2 regions of the Oceanobacillus sp. NCCP-135 genome follow, and region 1 is predicted to be linked to the other one. Evidence: riboswitches for the same ligand, from Rfam matches in the RefSeq annotation. Region 1 holds a riboswitch; the other holds the start of a gene.
The links. A riboswitch is a leader RNA that binds a small molecule or an ion and turns the genes downstream of it on or off. The one in region 1 is predicted to bind preQ1.

Region 1 (7,261 bases):
AGGCAACAAGAGCGTTTAAATAAGAGTAGTATATAAAACACTTTGATAGGAGAGGTCGTCATTATCTTAAATAAAAGGTAAGCTGATCTCTCTTATTCTAATAGATGTGGAAAGAGTCGAATGATTTAACAGGCTTCAATCAGAATAATCGAATTATAGCTAAGGATGATGGGGAGGGAGAGATCAAGATGAAGAAGATTATTAATGATCCAAATCAGGTGGTACAGGATATGATTAAAGGCATGGTTGCAGGCGATCCAGACAGGGTGAAACAGGTATCAGATACGTTGGTCATTGTCAGAAACGGGGCACCTATTGCAAATAAGGTTGGACTTGTAAGTGGTGGTGGTAGTGGTCACGAGCCTGCTCATGCTGGCTATGTTGGTAAAGGAATGTTAGATGCTGCAGTGGCTGGAGAAGTGTTTACATCGCCAACACCGGATCAAGTGTTGGAGGCAATTAAAGCTGTTGATTCAGGAAAAGGTGTATTTTTAGTGATTAAAAACTATACCGGTGATGTACTTAATTTTGAAATGGCAGCAGAACTAGCTGAAGCAGAAGGCATCCAAGTAGAACAAGTTATAGTGAATGATGATGTAGCTGTGGAAGATAGTTCCTTTACAACTGGAAGAAGAGGAATTGCTGGAACGATTTTTGTTCATAAAATTGCTGGAGCAAAAGCGGAAGAAGGCGCTTCCTTGGAAGAGGTTAAAGCAGTTGCTGAAAAAGTGGTAAATAATGTTCGGTCAATGGGGATGGCCCTAACGCCATGTATTGTTCCTGCAGCTGGTAAACCAAGCTTTGAATTGAATGAAAATGAAATGGAAATTGGGATTGGAATTCATGGGGAACCTGGAATAGAGAGAAAAAAACTTGCAGACGCTGACGAAATAGCTGTTGAACTAACAAATAAAGTAATAGCTGATCTTGCATTATCAAGTGGGGATGAAGTTACAGTTATGGTCAATGGATTGGGTTCCACACCAGAAATGGAACTCTATATTGTTAATCAAAAAGTGCATGAAATAGTAAAGGAAAAAGGAATTCACGTATACAAAACTTTTGTAGGAGAATACATGACATCCTTAGAGATGGCAGGCTGCTCCGTTACATTATTAAAATTAGATGAGGAACTTAAATCATTACTAGAAGCTGAATCCCTTGCACCAGCTTTTCGCTCATGAGGAAGGATAGGATATTTTATGGAACTTCAAGTAAAAGACATGATTCAATGGTTTGAACGAACCAATCAAAAAATACAAACAAATAAAGAATATCTGACAGCACTCGATCAACCGATAGGCGACGGAGATCATGGGATTAATATGGCTCGTGGGTTTCAGGAGGTAGTAAATAAACTAAATGGACAGGATTATAATAATGCTTCAGATGTTCTAAAAGACGCTGCGATGACATTAATGTCCAAGGTTGGAGGTGCATCGGGGCCAATATTTGGTACAGCTTTTTTAAAGTTTTCAATTGCTGTAAAAGGCAGTGATTCTATAAATTTTGAAGCCTTTGGAAAAGGACTTGAAGAAGCAGTCAATGGAGTGAAACAACGAGGGAAAGCAACGGAAGGTGAAAAAACAATGATCGATGTGTGGTCCCCAGTGGCCGATTATTTCAAGCGTGATCAGGATTTTCAGGCAGACGAAATTCTGGAAGTTGCAAAGCAGGCAATGGAAAGTACAAAAGAAATGATGGGTACAAAGGGGCGAGCATCTTATTTTAAAGAGAAGTCTATTGGTCATATTGATCCTGGAGCTGCATCCTCATTCTATATTTTCGAAGCACTTGCAGAAGTGATTGAAGGAGGTAATTAGATTATGTCCCGTGTTGGTATTGTATTAATCTCTCATAGTTCTAAAATTGTAGATGGGCTTAAAGACCTTATCCAACAAGTTATTCAGGATGTTCCGATTGAATTGGCCGGTGGTACAGAAGAGAATGATATTGGAACAAGTATTGATAAAATAGGCGCAGCTATAAAAAACGCCAATCAGGGAGAAGGTGTCCTGCTTTTCTTTGATATTGGCAGTGCAAAAATGAATGCAGAAATTGCAATAGAAATGGCTGAAACAGAAGCTATCCAACTGGTGGAGGCACCATTGGTTGAAGGAGCTTATGTTGCAGCTGTCGAATCCGGGATGGAAAAAAGTCTTCAAGAGGTTTATGATGCAGTCATGAAAGCATTTTAATAGACCGCATATCACTAGACTGTTTCACCGAGATTGACACTTTTCCATTTCCTATATATAATAATTTGCGTAAATACAATAGAGGTTCTTAGCTTCAACCCTCTATAAAAAACTAAGGATAAATGATGCGATTATAAGCCATTGCCTTAGTGCATGGCTTTTTTTAGTGGAAAGGAAACGATAAAATTTTGGGGTTATATATAACTTGATTGCAGAATCAGCAACGTCCAGCTCCCAGCAACTAGCAGGCTCTTTTGGGGAGAACGAGCGTAGTGTAGTCTGGAACTGGGCTCTTACGCATTTATCGATATTTCGGTATCCTCTGAAAATTTATTAATTATCAGTATCCCATTAGACATAATGACTCTACTACTTTTTCACACCGTTTTATGCGTAAGAGCCTGGAACTGTCCTAGTTTGTGCAGTCCCAGACTACTCCGGTTTGATCGACGCTAAATGAAGACCCGCACTTTTATTCTTTTTAGGGCTTTTTCGATGAGAGGCGTAACCGTAGTTCCAAATGGCTTCGTTGGAACGAGCAATACGCATTCCCAATCTTAAAAAAATCAGCCATCATTAATAAGGGAGGTTTTACAAATGAAGGAACAGGATCTATCTGAATTAACGCTATTAGGAAACCAGGGAATAAAGTATGAATTTGATTATAAGCCGCAAGTTTTAGAGACATTTGAAAACAATCATCCAAACAGAGATTATTTTGTGAAATTCAATTGTCCGGAATTTACAACACTATGCCCAATGACAGGGCAACCGGATTTTGCGACAATATATATAAGCTACATTCCTCATGTGAAAATGGTGGAAAGTAAAGCATTGAAACTGTATTTATTCAGTTTTCGTAACCATGGTGGATTTCATGAAGCCAGCATAAACACTATTATGAATGATTTAATCGAATTAATGGATCCGCGCTATATTGAAGTATGGGGGAAATTTACGCCACGTGGTGGTATTTCCATTGATCCCTACTGTAATTATGGGAAGCCGGGAACGAAATTCGAACAAATGGCAGAACATCGTTTGATGAATCATGATATGTATCCGGAAAAAATTGATAATCGCTAACATTAGTTTTTTAAGTAATTAGGGTATGCTTTGATCTTCTTAATTGAAAGGGGATCTTTATGTTTGTCTATTTACATGCATTATTTGTCGGACTTTTCATTGTATCAAATATGTTAGGTGTGAAATTATTTAGTGTCGGTGAATTTATATTACCGGCTGCAGTAATTGTTTATGTTGTGACTTTTATGATAACCGATGTGATTGGTGAAGTTTACGGGAAAGAGGCTGCGTGGAAGACTGTTCAGACTGGTTTTTTTACACAAATAATTGCAATGATTTTTGTGTTTATTGTAATTGAACTTCCCGCTGCACCAGTTTTTGAATCTCAATTAGAGTTTGAGACTATTCTGGGTGGAAGCTTCCGAGTTATGTTGGCGAGTCTGTTGTCTTACATAGCCAGCCAACATTTAGATGTCAGTTTGTTTCATCGTTTAAAAGCAAAACATGGTAAGAAAAAGCTCTGGTTGCGTAATAATATATCAACGATGACAAGCCAGCTTGTGGATACTATGATTTTCATTACCGTTGCTTTTTGGGGAACCGTTCCATTTGGTGTTCTTTTTGGAATGATTGCGACTCAATATGTGTTTAAATTAATGGTAGCAATTGTTGATACACCAATTGTTTATTTTCTTGTAAAAATGGCAAGAAAAGCAAAGAGTGGACAAACAGAAACTGAAGTAATACATTCCTCTTAATGGGGGATGTATTTTTTAATTTTTAAAAGTTAATATGTTAAAATAAAATTATCAGAATTTACAATTATATTATTACTTTTATTAGGCTTCTTTAACTTTGGTGAAAACTATCAAATTATGAAAGAAACGGAGAATCTTTATTTCCCGGGTAATAATATAGGGGTTCTTGTCATACGTGGCTTTATGGGTTCGACATAAAGCATGTGTTTTTCTGGGGAATAATTAGCAAAAGATGGGTTTACTGTATTCTGTTGAGGCTGGGAGGGTATGAAACAGACCTGATCCGATAGATATGAAAGGCGAACTATCACAAATATTTTAAGCAAAGGAGTGACTTCATGATCACAATAAAAAATATTTATCATGCACGTGAACAAATCCACCATTTTATAAACGAAACACCAATCCTAAGTTCCACCCAGTTTTCATCCATATGTGGGAATAATATGTTTTTCAAAGCGGAACATTTACAAAAAACAGGCGCATTTAAAATTAGAGGTGCGACAAATAAAGTAAAGCAGGCAGTAAAAGATGGAGCAACTTTTGTGACAGCTGCTTCATCCGGGAATCATGGACAGGCGGTTGCTTATATCGCAAATGAGCTCGGTATTCCTGCGACAATTGTTGTGCCTGAGGATGTCAATCCAAGTAAGGCAAATGCTATCCGAGCATATAATGGCAAGATTGAAAAATGTGGCATGACTTCTGCCGATCGATTACCGCGTGCCGAGGAATTGGCAAAAGCAAATAATGGTGTCGTCATCCCGCCATATGATGATCCATTAATTATCGCCGGGCAGGGAACTGTTGGCTTAGAAATACTGGAACAACTGGATAATGTTGATGTTGTTGTGGTTCCAATTGGTGGTGGTGGCTTGATTTCGGGGATTTTAACTGCAATCAAAGAAATGAAGCCTTCTGTTAAAGTTATTGGTGTTGAACCGGTGAGTGCGAATGATACATATCTATCACTGAAAAATGGTAACATGACGTCAATCCTTGAAACTGCAACACTTGCCGATGGATTAAGAACAAGTCAGCCTGGTGATATGACGTTCCCCGTTGTACAGAAATATGTGGATGAAATTGTTCTTGTCAGTGAAAATGAAATCCGCCAAGCAATGTTTTTTGTACTGGAACGAATGAAACAGCTGATCGAGCCATCGAGTGCGGTGACAGTGGCTGCAGCAATGTATGATAAACTAAATATACGAAATAAAAATGTAGTATGTGTGTTGTCTGGTGGGAATGTGGATTTGGAGAGGATTCACGAGATGAAACCCAAAAAGTAAGCCACTTCATTTACGTAGATAAAGCACAGCATGATTGAGGAAGGAATCCATAAATGACCAGAGTCTCTTTGCAAACAAAAATTTTAGTATTGCTTATCAGTTTAATCCTATTGGTAACTTTTCTTTTGACTGGTATCAATGGCTATTTGGAGTCACAGGATATTGAGGAACAGATTGGCGAGCGTGCCTTGCATATTGCAACAACCATTTCTTTCATGCCATCAGTCAAAGAGGCCTTTGAAAAGGAAAATCCGGAAGATATAATCCAGCCAATTGCTGAAGAAGTAAGAGAATTTGTTGGTGCTGAGTTCATCGTAATTGGAAATAAAGACAGTATTCGGGTTGCCCATCCTGATGAAGCAAAACTAGGAAAGCAAATGGTTGGCGGTGATAATGATAGGGCACTGCTTGATAAAGAATACTACACCTCAAAGGCGGTCGGTAGTCTTGGCCCATCACTAAGAGGAAAAGCACCCATTTTTAATCATAACGGGGACGTTGTTGGCATTGTCTCTGTAGGTTTTATGGTTGAGGATATTCAATCTACTATATTTAAGAAACTGTTAAAAATAAGTGGAGCTTCCCTTCCAGTACTGGTTATCGGAATACTTGGTGGTGTATTGCTGGCAAGAAATATCCGCAAAGATACGTTTGGTCTTGAGCCACATGAAATTGCGTCATTATACAGGGATCGCAATGCCATTCTTGCGTCTGTTAAGGAAGGTTTGATCGCAGTGGATCAGGATGGGAAAATTAATCTAATGAATGAATCTGCCCGGAAAATACTTGGAATTAATGAAAATATGATTGGTCAGAAAGTGGAAGATGTGTTTCCTAATACGAAAATGTACCATGTACTTCGCTCTGGTTTAGTCAGTAAAGATGATGAAATGATTTTGAATAAAAGACAAGTGATCGTCAATCGTACACCAATCATTGATAATAAACAGGTAGTGGGTGTTGTAGCCAGCTTCCGAGATAAAACGGAACTGAATGAAATGATTAATACATTATCAGAAGTTAGGCAGTATTCTGAGGATCTTCGGGCACAAACACATGAATATACGAATAAACTATATGTTTTATCTGGCTTGCTGCAGCTCGGTCATTATAAAGAGGCGATCGAATTGATTCAAATCGAATCACATGTTAATAGTTCGCAAAATAAAGTTCTTCTTGGACAAATAAAAGATAGAACCATTCAAGCTATTTTGCTAGGGAAAATTGGCAAAGCTTCTGAGAAAAAAATAAATTTTGCAATTGAACCTAATAGTTATCTTGATCCACTTCCAAAACGAATGGATATAGCAAAATTAATAACTGTCTTAGGTAATCTGCTGGATAACGCAATTGAGGCAGTGGAACAGATGGAAGACAGAAAAATCACTTTTTTTGCAACAGACTTAGGCGTAGATGTTGTGTTTGAAATTGCTGATAATGGAACCGGTATTCCTGAAAACTTGATGAATAAAATATTTGAACAAGGTTTTTCGACGAAAGGAAAAGGAGACCGTGGTTTTGGGCTAGCGATTGTTAAAGAAACAATCGAGGAACTAAATGGACATATAGAAGTACATCATCAGCCGGGAGGAGGAACGGTATTCGCCGTATTTATTCCAAAAGAAGTAGATGGGGTTAAGAGGGGGGAAGCAAGTGATTAAAACAGTGATTGTAGAAGATGATTATCGAATTGCAGGCATTCATGAGGAGTTTTTGGATAAGATCAGCAATGTTACAGTTGTAGGCAAAGCTTTAAACGGGATGGAAGCAATCCAATTAATAAAAACGAAAGCGGTGGATCTGGTTTTACTTGATATTTACATGCCGGATATTCTAGGTTCAGATATTATACAGGAATTGAGAACAATTAATCCTGAGCTTGATTTCATTATGATTTCTGCTGCTACAGAGAAAGATATTGTTAGTGATGTGATTCGTAATGGCATTTTTGATTATATTATTAAACCAGTGAAAATGGAAAGATTTA
Region 2 (7,261 bases), on a different contig from region 1:
ATAAATACGGTTGGTCCTAGGAAAAATACAATTACCATCACAAGTAGGGCCAGCCCCAAATTGATATTGCTCAGCCACTTAATTCCTTTGTCCAGCCCTGTAACACTGGAAGTCATATATGCAGCCAGCATGACAAGCGCAATAATGACTTGTACGCCAATATTATTTGGCACATTAAATACTGATGACAACCCTCCGTTTAGCTGAATAAATGAGAGACCGACAGTTGTCGCAACCCCCATGACAGTAGCTATTACAGCCAAAATATTAACCGTGTTTGCTACTGCCTTATTTTTACCTACTACTGGTTCTATTGCAGCAGAAACAAGTCCACTTCTGTTTTTTCTAAACTGAAGAAATGCGATTGCCAGCCCTGCGACTGCAAAGACGGCCCACTGACTGATCCCCCAGTGGAAAAAGGAATAGCCCATTGCGACTCTTGCTGTTTCCTCAGTCTGAGTTTCCAAGTCAGGAAATGGAGGGACAAAAAAATGACTCATTGGTTCTGCAACACTCCAGAAAACAAGAGACACCCCAAAGCCGGCTGAAAACAACATGCCAATCCATGTGAAAAATGGATATTCCGGACGTGAATCAGATGATCCGAGCCGCGTTTTCCCGTATTTACTGATGGAAATGCCAACAAGGAACAGGATAATAATAAATACTGCAAATAAATAAAACCACCCGAAATTAATTGTTGTGAAATCGAAAAGTGTCTGGGCGACTGCACCAAATTGTTCTGGCATGAATGCTCCGATGATGACTAATAACCCAACGATAATTGCTGAAATAAAAAACACTGGATTCTTATAAGACTCTTTTTTCTTCATAATGATCCTTTCCATTCTAATTTTTTTGGTTCAATCACATTTTGCGGGGAAGGTTGGTTCAGTTGGTTTATTTGGAACCGGTATAATGTGTTTTTATAGAAACAAAACTATTAATTTCCCCGTACTTTGTGAAAGATACAATTTTTTAGTGCTTACTATGTAGCCTAAGTGAATCAAAAATAATGCTATACAGTATCTTACCCAAACCTAAACTTTACTAAACAAAAGATGATGGATATTCCATGAAATTTTAGTTCTGTACTAGGATTATTTGTGAAGCGGAACAAAGACAAGTACAAACTATTCACTAGAAAAAACCGCAGAGAAATATAAAAAGCGAAGATCTGATATCCTCGCTTTTTACTTGTCATATCTATTCTACACCCTAACTTTACTTAATTCTCAACTGAATAACATTTCCAGACGGGTCTTCTGTCACTACATAATCATTTTCCTTTTTTACTTTAGCACCAATTTCCTCCAAGCGATTGACTGCTTCATTCCTTGTAATTTCATCCGAAAAAATTAGTGTGAACCAGTTTAGACCAACACTGTTCTTCGATGGAGATTTAGCTCCCACACCGTTCCATACATTCAGTCCAATATGGTGATGATAGCCACCAGTTGATGTAAAAAGTGCCCCAGGATAATTTGTCACAACCTTAAAACCAAGACCAGTAATGTAAAATTCCTCCGTCTTTTCTAAATCTGCAACATGTAAGTGAATGTGCCCCATCACCGTTGCTTTCGGAAGACCCACCCACTCGTTTTGGCTTTCTGCGAGCAGTCCATCCCCGTCAAGAGGTTCTGTTGCCATAGCAACCTTCCCATCAGTCCAGCTCCATTCAGAAGCAAGGCGGTCACGGTATACTTCAATTCCATTTCCATCCGGATCAGAAAGATAGAGTGCTTCACTCACATAATGATCCGATGCACCAATACGGGTTTTTGTCTGAACCATATATTTTAAGAATGCAGAAAGATCACTGCGGGAGGGTAAAAGTATGGCAAAATGATATAACCCTGTTGTTCTTTCCTCTTTTGGCAATACATCAGCAGGCTGTTCCAGCGTCAGCAAAGGTGTATTGCCATCAACGGTTAAAACTGCTTTTCTATCCGTTTTCTTCAGCACTGTGAAGCCAATTATAGTCTGATAAAAGGAAAGAGACCTTTCCAGATCAGATACATTTATATTAACCTCACCAACATATACAGTTGGTTTTTCGAAAAATTGCTTTTCCATTTTAAACTCCCTCTCCTACTATTGCACATTTTTATTACAATTATATACTTAGTTACTAAATGTAAGTAAAATAATTATAATAATATACCTCTATTTTGTCAATCGAATAAATTATTTTTTCGCCCTTGATTTTGCACCACAAACCTTTATAATATAATAGTCTCTGAGAAATCCCTCAGAACACGTGGTTCGCAACCATCCCACGATAAAAAACTAGGGAGGATATTATAATGAAATCAAAAACATTGGTAGTTAATGGATTAATCGCGTCGCTTTATATTGCCGTTTCGCTAGCCATTGAGCCGCTTGCATTTTCAAGCATCCAGTTTCGGATCCCGGAAATGTTTAACCACCTCATCGTGTTTAGCAAGAAATACTTTTTCGGCATCATACTAGGTGTGTTTATAACCAATATTTTCTCACCACTTGGTGTATATGACCTTGTTTTTGGTGTATCCCATTCCGCTATTTCATTACTCATTACCATTTTATTGGCAAGATTCATCAAAAACATATGGGTTCTGCTTGTTGCTAACACACTCGTTTTCTCATTCAACATGTTTATTATTGCATTTGAATTGAATTTAGCATTAGGATTTCCATTTATGCTTACATGGTGGACAACCGCTGCTGGTGAATTAGTAGTGTTAGCTATTGGAATACCGATTATGTATGCATTGAATAAACGATTACAATTTAAGACGCTTGTATAAGTAAAACCGTTTCAGAGGGAAAGTATCCTTATTGAAACGGTTTTTGTAAGTACAGGACTCGGGATGGCCTAAATAGTTTTTATAGTTGTAACTTTTTATTTGATTTTACATTTATGGGAATATGAATGGTTTCAGGACTAGATAGTAAGGAAAAAGATAGATAACTACAAAAATCTAATCTGTTCCATTTAAAGCTCAATCCCTTGTTTGGATTGACCTTTATTTTTTGTTTACAATTATAATCAGTTTCGATAAGCTAAAGAAAATGAAAGGATGATTTACGATGATTGTTAGAGAGCGCTCAGATGATTTTGTCCTGATCGAGCAGGGCAACCATGCTAAGGTATCAGGAGATATAATGTCCAACTGGAAGAATTCATTATTTAAGGGACAGGATTTTAAAAAATCTGTTGAGTATGCGATCTACAAACATGACTGTGGATGGGAGCCATTTGACAAGCAGCCTTTTTGGAATGATGAACGCCAAGCACCATATACCTTCATTGATTTTCCTACACCACCCAAAATAGTACTTTATAAAAATGGCATCGATGAAGTTGAGAAGGTTGATGCTTATGCGGCACTATTATGCAGTGAGCATTATAAACGTTTTTTATTCAATCATACTTCAATGGAAGCACAATCTTTTGTTAAAGCAGAAGAATTAAGGCAAAAACGAATTTTCAATAGCTTAAGCAAGTTAAACAAACGTTTGTTTAACCACCACTATAGCCTTATTCAGCTTGGTGATAACCTATCCCTTTATATTTGTTTAAATGAGCCTGGAGCTACCAAGGAAAATGAACACCCCTTTTTTAAAAATGGAATACCCCTCTCTGAATCATTAGTTGGATTTAATCAACAAAAAGTAGAACTATATTGGATGGATAGGAAGACCATTGCTATGAGTGAATTCCCTTTTGAGCATGAAGTTCTTGTCACTTTGAAACAGAAAATAGTAACAAAAAAGCTTATAGCTGATAAAGGATTACGTAAAGGTTATGAAGAAACACCCTATGAAGAGATATCCGTGCGATTAATCCCAGATGATTGAAATACCTGCAGTTTTTTGCCAAAACAAACAGTGTATCTACTTAAAGCTCGCACACTTTTGCCTCCTTACCCATTGCAACGAGCCGTCTTGTGAACTGCAAGCTTACTTCTTAACCCACCAACTTTTATTTTCTGAAAGATGGAACGCACTCTTTTTTTACCGGACTCATACGTTTTACCTTTTCATATTGTTTCTTTTCAAAGGTAATCTTTTGCAAATCTTTCATCCGTGCCTCTGCTAACTCTTTATAAACATTATAATGATAATTCATCATTTATCTTCTTCCCTTCGTTTTTATATTTCTTATAATGTTTATACTATATGTAATTACCTCCCCAGTCTTCGGCATGGCGACTGAAATATCACAGCAAAAATACCCTCCTTTAAAATTAGGGTGTCTACGTCTTTGGATGGATGAGCTCATTGGTGAGTATTTTTATGGTTAAAAACTCCAAATAAAAAAGCAGCCGCATTATTGAAAACGCAGCCGCTTTAAAGTGGATTTAATTTTGTAATTCCTTCTGTAACCTGTGTAATTCTGTATTAAGCTCATCCATCATGATTTCCATGGCTTCCTTTTTCGGGTGGCTTTCCGATAAATTTATTGGTTCCCCGAAAATAATCTTTGGTCTTTTTCGTTTAAATAATTCTTTAAAATTATTTGGTCCAGTGTAAGCGACAGGTACAATCGGAACCTTCGAATGTGCCGCAATGGTTACTGCCCCTCTTTTTAATGGTGCTTCCTCACTCGTTCTTGTTCCACTGGGGAATATCCCCACTACTTTATCTTCTTTTAACAATCTTCGGGGAATTTTTATTGTACTTGGTCCAGGATTTTTTCGATCCACTGGAAATGCATGTAGCTTTACCATTAGCCATTTGAGAAAACGTGATTCAAATAGTTCTTTTTTTGCCATATAAAATATTTTTGTGGGTAATACAGAAACACCAAGCCATAATATATCAACCCAGCCTGTATGGGTACACGCAATTATATAACCGCCTGATTTGGGCAGATTTTCTTTTTGATAGATTTTTATTCTGCCAAACAAACTTAAAATTATCTTCAATAAATATGCTGCAAAATAATACATCTTAGGTCCCCTCTTCTATCGATAAATAACATTAACTCTATTTTAGCATATAGTATTAAGATCTGGTACCAAATTATTATTACGCATCTATAATTTTTTATCATTATTATGTTCTAATTGGGCACACTTAAACATAGTGGAAGAAAACTCATACCCTGTGTGCTCAGGAATCAATTATAAAGGATGGGAAATAAAATGGACAAAGATCAAGCAAATAACAAAAACAACGAAACACACATAGAAAATGAAGACACATTAACCACAAGACAAGGACAACCGGTTACTAACAATCAGAACTTAAGAACAGTTGGGAATCGTGGTCCAGCAATGCTGGAAAACTATGACTACATTGAAAAGATCAGCCACTTTGATCGCGAGAAAGTACCTGAGCGTATTGTACATGCACGTGGGGCTGGTGCGCATGGTTATTTTGAGACATATGGAACAGTTGGCGATGAACCTGTTTCAACATATACACGGGCTAAAGTCTTTCAGGAAAAAGGCAAGCAGACTCCTGTTTTTGTCCGTTTTTCAACGGTTGTACATGGGACGCATTCACCAGAAACACTTCGGGACCCACGTGGATTTGCGATTAAATTTTACACAGAAGATGGCAACTGGGATTTAGTTGGAAACAATATAAAAATCTTTTTTATCCGTGACGCTATGAAGTTCCCTGATATGATTCATGCATTTAGACCAGATCCTGTGACCAATATACAGGATAGTGAGCGTTTTTTCGATTTTTGTGCAAACTCGCCGGAGTCCTTCCATATGGTTACATTTATTTATTCTCCTTGGGGAATTCCTGCAAATTATCGGATGATGCAGGGATCTGGTGTGAACACATATAAATGGGTGAACAAGGATGGTGAAGCAGTACTGGTGAAGTACCACTGGGAGCCAAAGCAGGGCATTAAAAACCTGACCACTAAAGAAGCGAATGAAATACAGGCCACAAACTTTAACCACGCCACACAAGATTTATATGATGCCATTGAAGCTGGTGATTATCCGGAATGGGAGCTGTATGTGCAAATTATGAAGGACGGTCCCCATCCCGAACTCGATTTTGATCCACTTGACGATACAAAATTATGGCCAGAAGATCAGTTTCCATGGTTGCCAGTTGGAAGGTTAATTTTAAATAAAAATCCGGAAAATTATTTTGCAGAAGTAGAGCAAGCGGCCTTTGGTACAGGTGTTCTTGTTGATGGTCTAGATTTCTCAGATGATAAAATGCTACAAGGTCGTACATTTTCCTATTCCGACACGCAACGTCATCGTGTTGGTGCGAATTATTTACAAGTACCGGTCAATGCAGCAAAGAAGCGTGTGGCCACAAACCAGGAAGGCGGGCAACTGCGCTACGAAAATGATAAAGCACCTCGGCAAAATCCACATGTGAACTACGAACCTTCTATTTTAGGTGGTTTAAAAGAAGCGGAGCAACTCGGAAAGGAATATACACCAAAGGTTGAAGGAAACCTTGTACGTGAATCGATTGACCGCAATGATAACACAAAACAGGCTGGTGAAACCTATCGTCGTTTTGAAGATTGGGAAAAGGATGAATTGATTTCAAATCTTGTTGGGGATCTTTCACGATGTGATCAAAGACTCCAGGACAAAATGATAGCACTTGCTGAGGAGGCAGATGACGAATACGGTCGACGTTTAAGAGAGGGGCTCCGACATACAGGAAAAGACGGCACAAGTAAAAATCCACTTGGAAATAAGGATGCGGAAAAAGCACCAGAACAAGCTGTGGATAAAGGGCATGACGCAGAGCCGTATTAATAGGCGTACAGCACATTGCCTTAAATGATAAAAGACTCTAATAAATAATATTAAGCCCCTTTCCATTACAGAAAGGGGTACTTCTATAATCATAAGCTGGATGCTTTAGTGGTGATGCCCTTTGCTTATAGAAGGATTTGTTATATACATTTCTTCCTTTGGCACGTAAAAATATTGAATCCATACACCATCTAAAAAGCCGTCACCTTTTTCAAGAATAATATCAATACCCTTATCTGTTTTGACAACTTCATCATTTTCTGTAGGAATGTCTAATTTTATATCATAGTGTGCATGGTCTCCGTGAAGATGGGTTACATAAACACGAATCATTTTGCCTTCTGCTTCTTCACTTTCCAGCATCTTTTTTAACACTTTTGCTGCGTTACGATTTATTTTACATTGCATATTGACTTAGCTCCTATCCAAGTTATTTATTTCTATATTATTCCAGTTCTTAAGTCGATTTGCAAATTTCACAAATAAATATGGAAATAATCCCCAAAAATGATTCAAAAAACCTT

Region 2: another riboswitch for preQ1. It lies ahead of AC6HVZ_RS03905 (QueT transporter family protein); the one in region 1 lies ahead of queF (preQ(1) synthase).

Annotation. Positions count from the first base shown of each region.
Region 1 is NZ_BAAKSZ010000017.1:24,090-31,350, reverse strand. It holds gene glpK (glycerol kinase GlpK) at 1-23, shown strand, start outside; gene dhaK (dihydroxyacetone kinase subunit DhaK) at 189-1,184, shown strand; gene dhaL (dihydroxyacetone kinase subunit DhaL) at 1,203-1,823, shown strand; gene dhaM (dihydroxyacetone kinase phosphoryl donor subunit DhaM) at 1,827-2,198, shown strand; PreQ1 riboswitch class I at 2,274-2,320, shown strand; gene queF (preQ(1) synthase) at 2,796-3,284, shown strand; gene AC6HVZ_RS12670 (queuosine precursor transporter) at 3,344-3,982, shown strand; gene AC6HVZ_RS12665 (threonine ammonia-lyase) at 4,321-5,274, shown strand; gene AC6HVZ_RS12660 (ATP-binding protein) at 5,328-6,935, shown strand; gene AC6HVZ_RS12655 (response regulator) at 6,928-7,261, shown strand, end outside.
Region 2 is NZ_BAAKSZ010000004.1:4,174-11,434, reverse strand. It holds gene AC6HVZ_RS03915 (BCCT family transporter) at 1-848, opposite strand, end outside; gene AC6HVZ_RS03910 (VOC family protein) at 1,225-2,076, opposite strand; PreQ1 riboswitch class I at 2,255-2,299, shown strand; gene AC6HVZ_RS03905 (QueT transporter family protein) at 2,307-2,789, shown strand; gene AC6HVZ_RS03900 (DUF3891 family protein) at 3,073-3,843, shown strand; gene AC6HVZ_RS03895 (hypothetical protein) at 3,968-4,117, opposite strand; gene AC6HVZ_RS03890 (lysophospholipid acyltransferase family protein) at 4,347-4,937, opposite strand; gene AC6HVZ_RS03885 (catalase) at 5,133-6,737, shown strand; gene AC6HVZ_RS03880 (iron-sulfur cluster assembly accessory protein) at 6,843-7,145, opposite strand.